One region of the Pseudomonas sp. StFLB209 genome, then DNA from elsewhere that is predicted to be linked to it. Evidence: predicted binding sites of a transcription regulator. Region 1 holds the regulator's gene; each other region holds the start of a gene.
What was found. Region 1 encodes sigma-54, which starts transcription at its own class of promoters, with help from an activator protein. Its sites were predicted from a motif close to ANTGGCATNNANNTTGCTNT; they were not measured.
Positions count from the first base shown of each region.

Region 2: a site for sigma-54 is predicted at 1,356-1,375, ahead of PSCI_RS17390 (flagellar basal body rod protein FlgF). Genes of this name have one in related genera too.
Region 3: a site for sigma-54 is predicted at 1,503-1,522, ahead of PSCI_RS05000 (pilin). Genes of this name have one in related genera too.

Region 1 covers NZ_AP014637.1:3,190,868-3,193,135, reverse strand. The annotation lists gene lptB (LPS export ABC transporter ATP-binding protein) at 1-268, shown strand, start outside; gene PSCI_RS14205 (RNA polymerase factor sigma-54) at 614-2,107, shown strand; gene hpf (ribosome hibernation-promoting factor, HPF/YfiA family) at 2,222-2,268, shown strand, end outside.
Region 2 covers NZ_AP014637.1:3,878,329-3,880,596, forward strand. The annotation lists gene PSCI_RS17380 (flagellar hook protein FlgE) at 1-932, shown strand, start outside; gene PSCI_RS17385 (hypothetical protein) at 936-1,139, opposite strand; gene PSCI_RS17390 (flagellar basal body rod protein FlgF) at 1,428-2,168, shown strand; gene flgG (flagellar basal-body rod protein FlgG) at 2,215-2,268, shown strand, end outside.
Region 3 covers NZ_AP014637.1:1,079,651-1,081,918, forward strand. The annotation lists gene PSCI_RS04990 (amino acid permease) at 1-166, opposite strand, end outside; gene PSCI_RS04995 (cupin domain-containing protein) at 498-845, opposite strand; gene PSCI_RS05000 (pilin) at 1,019-1,459, opposite strand; gene pilB (type IV-A pilus assembly ATPase PilB) at 1,683-2,268, shown strand, end outside.

The sequences.
Region 1 (2,268 bases):
CACGGCCCCCAAGTTCATCCTGCTCGACGAGCCTTTCGCCGGGGTAGACCCGATTTCCGTGGGTGATATCAAGCAGATCATTCACCACCTCAAGGCCAAGGGCATCGGCGTACTGATCACCGATCACAACGTGCGCGAGACCCTGGACATCTGCGAGACCGCCTACATCGTCAACGACGGCCAGTTGATTGCCGAAGGCGATGCAGAAACCATCCTGGCCAACCAGCTGGTGAAAGAGGTGTACCTGGGCCACGAGTTCCGTTTGTAGACCTCCCTTGGTTACACACTGGCTGTTGACAACAGATTATTTGTCCTGATGCTCTAGGCAAGTCTTTAGAATTCAGGCATATAACTTGCTTAATAAAGGCGGCATCGATCAGAGGCCGTGAGAAAGCGTAGCGAGCGCAGCCAAGGCAAGACGAAAGCACTCGAAAGTCACGGTTTTTCCCAAGCCAATCAGCTACGGGTAAATGCGTGTTTTCGAGCCCGCTCTCCAGGTCCGATGACTGCATCCGAGGCTGGCAACCTGCCGACACTTTCCCACGACAGCTATCGATGCCCTGTAGTGGATGGCGCTCCCCGCGCCGGCGAATGAAGGTGTTGAGCAACTGCCATGAAACCATCGCTAGTCTTGAGAATGGGCCAGCAGCTGACGATGACACCGCAGCTGCAACAGGCTATCCGCTTGCTTCAGCTATCGACTCTGGACCTGCAGCAGGAAATCCAGGAAGCGCTGGAATCCAACCCCATGCTGGAGCGCCAGGAAGAAGGCGACGACTTCGATAATTCCGACCCGATGGCGGACAATATCGAAAACAAGCCGGCCAGCGAACAGCCGGAACCAAGCTTCCAGGAAACCGCCACGACCGTGGACAACCTTGAAGAAGGCGACTGGAGCGAGCGTATTCCCAATGAGCTGCCGGTCGACACGGCGTGGGAAGACATCTACCAGACCAGCGCCAGCAGCCTGCCCGGCAGCGACGATGACGAGTGGGACTTCACCACCCGCACATCGGCCGGTGAAAGCCTGCAGAGCCACCTGCTGTGGCAGCTCAATGTCGCGCCGATGTCCGACACCGATCGCCTGATCGCCGTCACCCTGATCGACTGCATCAATGGCCAGGGTTACCTGGAAGAGCCTCTGGAAGAACTTCTGGAAGCCTTCGATCCTGAACTGGACATCGAACTCGACGAGATCGAAGCCGTCCTGCACCGCATCCAGCAGTTCGAACCGGCCGGTGTCGGTGCGCGCACCCTCAGCGAATGCCTGCTCCTGCAATTGCGCCAGCTCCCGGCCAAGAGCCCTTGGCTGGCTGAAGCGCAGCGCTTGGTCAGCGACTACATCGACTTGTTGGGCAGCCGCGACTACTCGCAACTGATGCGGCGCATGAAACTCAAGGAAGATGAACTGCGCCAGGTCATCGAGCTGGTGCAAAGCCTCAATCCGCGCCCGGGTTCGCAAATCGAATCCAGCGAGCCGGAATATGTGGTGCCGGACGTCATCGTGCGCAAGGACACCGACCGCTGGCTGGTGGAGCTGAACCAGGAAGCGGTGCCGCGCCTGCGCGTCAACCCGCAATATGCCGGCTTCGTGCGCCGTGCCGATACCAGCGCCGACAACACCTTCATGCGTAACCAGTTGCAGGAAGCACGCTGGTTCATCAAGAGCCTGCAAAGCCGCAACGAGACCCTGATGAAGGTGGCCACCCAGATCGTCGAGCACCAGCGCGGCTTTCTCGAATACGGCGATGAGGCCATGAAGCCGTTGGTGCTGCACGATATTGCCGAAGCGGTTGGCATGCACGAGTCGACCATTTCCCGGGTCACCACCCAGAAATTCATGCATACCCCGCGTGGCATCTACGAGTTGAAGTACTTCTTCTCCAGCCATGTCAGCACTTCCGAAGGCGGTGAATGCTCCTCCACAGCCATCCGCGCAATCATCAAGAAACTGGTTGCTGCGGAAAATCAGAAAAAGCCATTGAGTGATAGCAAGATCGCTGGTTTACTGGAAGCACAAGGCATTCAGGTCGCCCGTCGCACCGTCGCCAAGTACCGCGAATCGCTGGGCATTGCGCCATCGAGCGAACGCAAGCGGCTGATGTGACTGACCGGCTACCGGGCACGACCTCGTTTGGGGTCGATGCCGGGTGAGCGCCACAGCGTTCCAGAGGCAGGTAGTCGACCTGCCCCTTTATGCACAGGCAAAGGAGAAAGCTGTATGCAAGTCAATATCAGTGGACATCAACTGGAAGTGACCAAGCCCCT
Region 2 (2,268 bases), 690 kb from region 1:
TGAGTGGCTGGCAGCCGGCTCGGCAAGTTAATGGGCAGTGGCTGGCCAGTGCCGCGGGGGCGGCAGGCCCATTGGCCCTGCCTTTGATGGATGGGGCTGATCACGCGCTGAGTGAAGTCGATCCGTTGGTGGAGCGTCCGGTGCCAGTGTTCCGGCCAGCGGATCTGGGGTCGTTCAACAAGACTTTTTCCAGCACCCTCCACGACTCATTGGGTAATCCACATGAGTTGCAGCAGTATTTCGTCAAGGACGGCACCAATAGCTGGAAGATGCACGTTCTGGTCAATGGTCGTAACCCGGCTGATCCGCAAAGTGCTGAGCCAGTGACCGCCAGTCTGTTGTTCAATGCCAACGGCACGCTGGCCAGTGTCACAGGGGCTGCTGGTCTCGATCTGGATCGGGGTGCCCTGGTGCTCAAGCATTGGTTGCCGGCGCGGCTCAGTGATGCGTCCGGGCGTGGCTGGGTCGCCAACGGCGCAGCAGCGCATCCTGACGGCGTGCGGATTCAGGTGGATCGCCTGACCCAGCACAACGCTGACACCGCATTGCTTGCCAGTCGCCCCGACGGTCACGCGCCGGGGATGCTGGCCGGAATCGGGATCGGGCGTGATGGTGTATTAAGTGCGGCTTACACCAACGGGCTGCATCGGGCGATTGGTCAGGTCATGCTGGCGCGGTTCGCCAATGAACAAGGCTTGTTGCCGGTCAGTGATACGCGCTGGAGTGCAGCCCAGGCTTCGGGTGCGGCGATGTTTGGTGTGCCGGGAGGTGCGGGAGCCGGAGGTATTGTCGCTCAGTCTCTGGAGGCTTCGAATGTTGAGCTGTCGGCGCAGCTGATAGAGCTGGTTCAGGCGCAGACGGCGTTTCAGGCCAATTCCAAGGCAATCTCAACGCAGACCACGGTGTTGCAGACTTTGATCCAGTCGACCTGAGCGTCAGATCGAGCAGTCTGATTTCACATAAAAACCGTTCAGGCGTGTCCAGCCCCAGCCGGGGCTGGTCTGGGCGCAGATCACGCGGTCGGCACCTTGCCATTTGTAGTAGCGCGCTGGTGCGGCCTGGCTTGGGGCGATGGCGCTCAGCAGGGTCAAGCCCAGCAGGCTGGTGGTCAACAGGCGCAGCCCGGGTTTAATTCGCATGGTGATCACCACTTCATGCTCTGGGTGGGGTCTTGTCACGATAAAACACCTTGCTGCGATTGGCAAAGCTGCGCGGCGCAGTTTTTTGGCGGTCAGTGCCGGGTTGTTGGCCGCCAGCGGCAGTCCTTCGCCGCTTTGGCAAATGAGTGCCTGCCAGCCCGCAAGCGAAGTGCCCGTCAGTGCTGGGGATCAGCGCTTTTGTATCGCTAATGACAAGTTGGTGCAAAAATTGCTTCGCCTGCATCAGTACAGCTACAGACGGCAAGCGTCTGTCGGAGGAGGAAGACTGTGGACAAGTTGCTTTACGTGGCAATGAGCGGTGCGTCGGAAAATGCTCTGGCGCAGAAGGTGCGTGCCAACAACCTGGCGAACGTTTCGACCACCGGTTTTCAGCGTGACTTCGAACAGGCCCGCTCGATGCCGGTGTTTGGCGAAGTCATGCCGTCGCGCGCCTATGCCATGAGCGAACGGCCGGGTACTGACTTTTCCGGTGGCGCCCTGATTGAAACCGGCGGTGACCTGGATATCGCCGTCAAGGGTGACGGCTGGATTGCCGTGCAAACCGCTGACGGTGGCGAAGCCTATACCCGTAGCGCCGGCATGAACATTGACGCGCTGGGTGTGTTGCGCGCCGCCAATGGCCTGCCAGTGATGGGTAACGGTGGCCCGATTGCAGTGCCACCGCAGCAGCAGATCGATATCGGTTCCGACGGCACCATCAGCATTCGCTCGTTGGGAGAAAGCCCGCAGGTCATGGCGCAGATTGACCGCATCAAGCTGGTCAATCCAGCCCTGGCCAACCTGGAAAAAGGCCCTGACGGCTTGATTCACACCAAAGACGGGCGGCCTGCCGAGATGGACGCCAACGTGCGTGTCGAGTCGGGGTTCCTGCAGGCCAGCAACGTTAATGCGGTCGAGGAAATGACCTCGATCCTGGCGTTGTCCCGGCAATTCGAATTACACGTAAAAATGATGAAAACCGCTGAAGAAGACGACCAGGCAATGGCTCGCGTCTTGCAGATTGGCTAACCATTGACAGCTCGCGCCGGTAACCCGGCGCCTGAGGAGAAAACCCATGCTTCCTGCTCTGTACGTCGCCAAAACCGGCCTGGCTGCCCAGGACACCAAC
Region 3 (2,268 bases), 2.1 Mb from region 1:
AACCGGAACACAGGTAGGAGAGGATGGTGGCCGGGCCGGCGGCGGCGATGGCGTGACCGGAGCCAACGAACAGGCCGGCGCCGATAATGCCGGCAATCGATAACATCGTGACATGACGCGGCTTGAAACCTTGCGCCAGTTGACCACTGGAGTCGGGGCTGATCATGGTGCTTGTTCTTCTCTTTTTTGTGTCGACGGGTACAGGCTGGCTACCCTGGAAACGGCGCACCTTACACGCTGAGGCACATCGGGAGTAACTACAACGCACGCCAATGAAAATGCCCCGCCACCTTACCCTTGGGCTGCATGGGGTCTATTACCCGATTGCGCCCCGACCAAAGCCAATCACGACATGGGTGTCGCAACCACGACAGCGCTGCGCCGGGCGGTCGCAGGCACGCCGTCAGGGGCGTTTTTTGATCAAACGGCAGGCGAAAAAAATGGCCGCGGCACAGGCTGCGACCATCAAAAGAGGAGGTTAAAGCGATAAAGCAGAATCAGGCGAACACGAAATACTTGCGCACGGTTTCAACCACTTCCCAGGTGCCCTTCATGCCAACTTCAACGATGAACTTGTCACCGGCTTTCAGATGAATCGGCTCTTGGCCATCGGGGGTGATGATGCAATAGCCTTCCTGGAAGTCGCAGTATTCCCACTTCACATACTCCACGCGCCACTTACCCGGCGTGCAGATCCAGGTGCCCATGATCTTCGAGCCGTCCTCGGAGGTGTAGGCATTGAGGTTAACGGTATGCGGCTCGCCCTCGATGCGCTCCCATTTGCAGGCATCGACAACGGGCAAGGGAGTGGTGTCGCGCAGGACGGTGATCGGTTTCTGGCTCATCGGAGGACGCCTGGGTGGTTGAGAAAGACACCGCAGGGTACGGGGGTGGGGCGAGGGGTAATTGTCTGGATGAGACGTTGGGTTTGCTGATTGCGCAGCAAATAATCAGAAGAGCCCGCATAAGCGAGCTCTCTATCGATACGAATTCCGGAAACTCAACAGAATTAGTGCGATCAGTTCTTCACGTAGCCCTGGTTTACGCACTCGCCTGTGTAGGACCAAGTGATAGCACCGGCGTTAGCAGCACCAGTGTTAACAGTAGGGGTCAGCGTGCAAGTCTCAGTAGCCGCAATGCCCTTGTAAGCACGTGGCGTAGCCTGGATAGCAGCGGTACCAGATGCAATAGCAATTGTGCCTACAGCGCCAGTGGTTGCCGCAGTCGGCAAGGCGGCGACACCAATTTTACCCGTGGTGTCACACTGAGCAGCATCTTGTGTTTGTGCCAGACATACGCCAATCGCTGATTTCACAGCACCCATTGCAGCAATGACCTCAGTGTAGGCCGCACGCTTTGAATAGTTCTGGTAAGCCGGGATCGCCACGGCCGCCAAGATACCAACGATCGCTACAACGATCATCAGCTCGATCAGGGTAAAACCTTTTTGTGCATTCATCTGCGCATCTCCAGGCGTCAAGGAAAAGGTGCCTGACAGGGTCAAAGCACAGGGCATGCCAAAGTGACAGCCATCACAATTTCGGCGCAAAAACGCCAGTTGAGCGCAGCAAAGCCTTCAACAATCCGCACAAACTGACATTTTTTGTCACTCGGCACATCCTCATTTGGCAGTACCGCCTGACTGCGATATAACCGTCACACTGTCTGTGTCTGGTGGTGTTATGTCTGATGTTGTCCTCAGCGGTCTGGCCAAGCAACTGGTCGCTTCCGAGCTGTTAACCGAAAAAGCCGCCCAGCAGGCCTCCCAGCAGGCGCGCCGCGACAAGGTTTCGCTGATTACCTATCTGGTCCAGCACAAGCTGGTGAAAAGCCTGACACTGGCCGAGATGGCTTCCGAGCAATTCGGTGTGCCATTCATGGACCTGCACAGCCTCGACAAGGACGGCCAGCCCAAAGGACTGGTCAGCGAAAAGCTGGTGCGCCAGCATCACGCCCTGCCGCTCTGGCGGCGCGGCAACAAGCTGTTCATTGGCGTGTCGGACCCGACCAACCATCAAGCTGTTACCGATATCCAGTTCAGCACCGGCCTGAATACCGAAGCCATTCTGGTTGAAGACGATAAGCTCAGCGATGCCATCGAGCGCCTGTTCGATACCGGTGGGGGCCTTGCAGAAATTGGCGACATTGATCTAAACGTCGATCTGGAGCCTACCGATAATCTCAAAGAAACATCGCTCAGCGCCCAAAGCGATGCCGACGACGCGCCGGTGGTGCGCTTCGTCAACAAGATGCTGCTCGATGCCATTC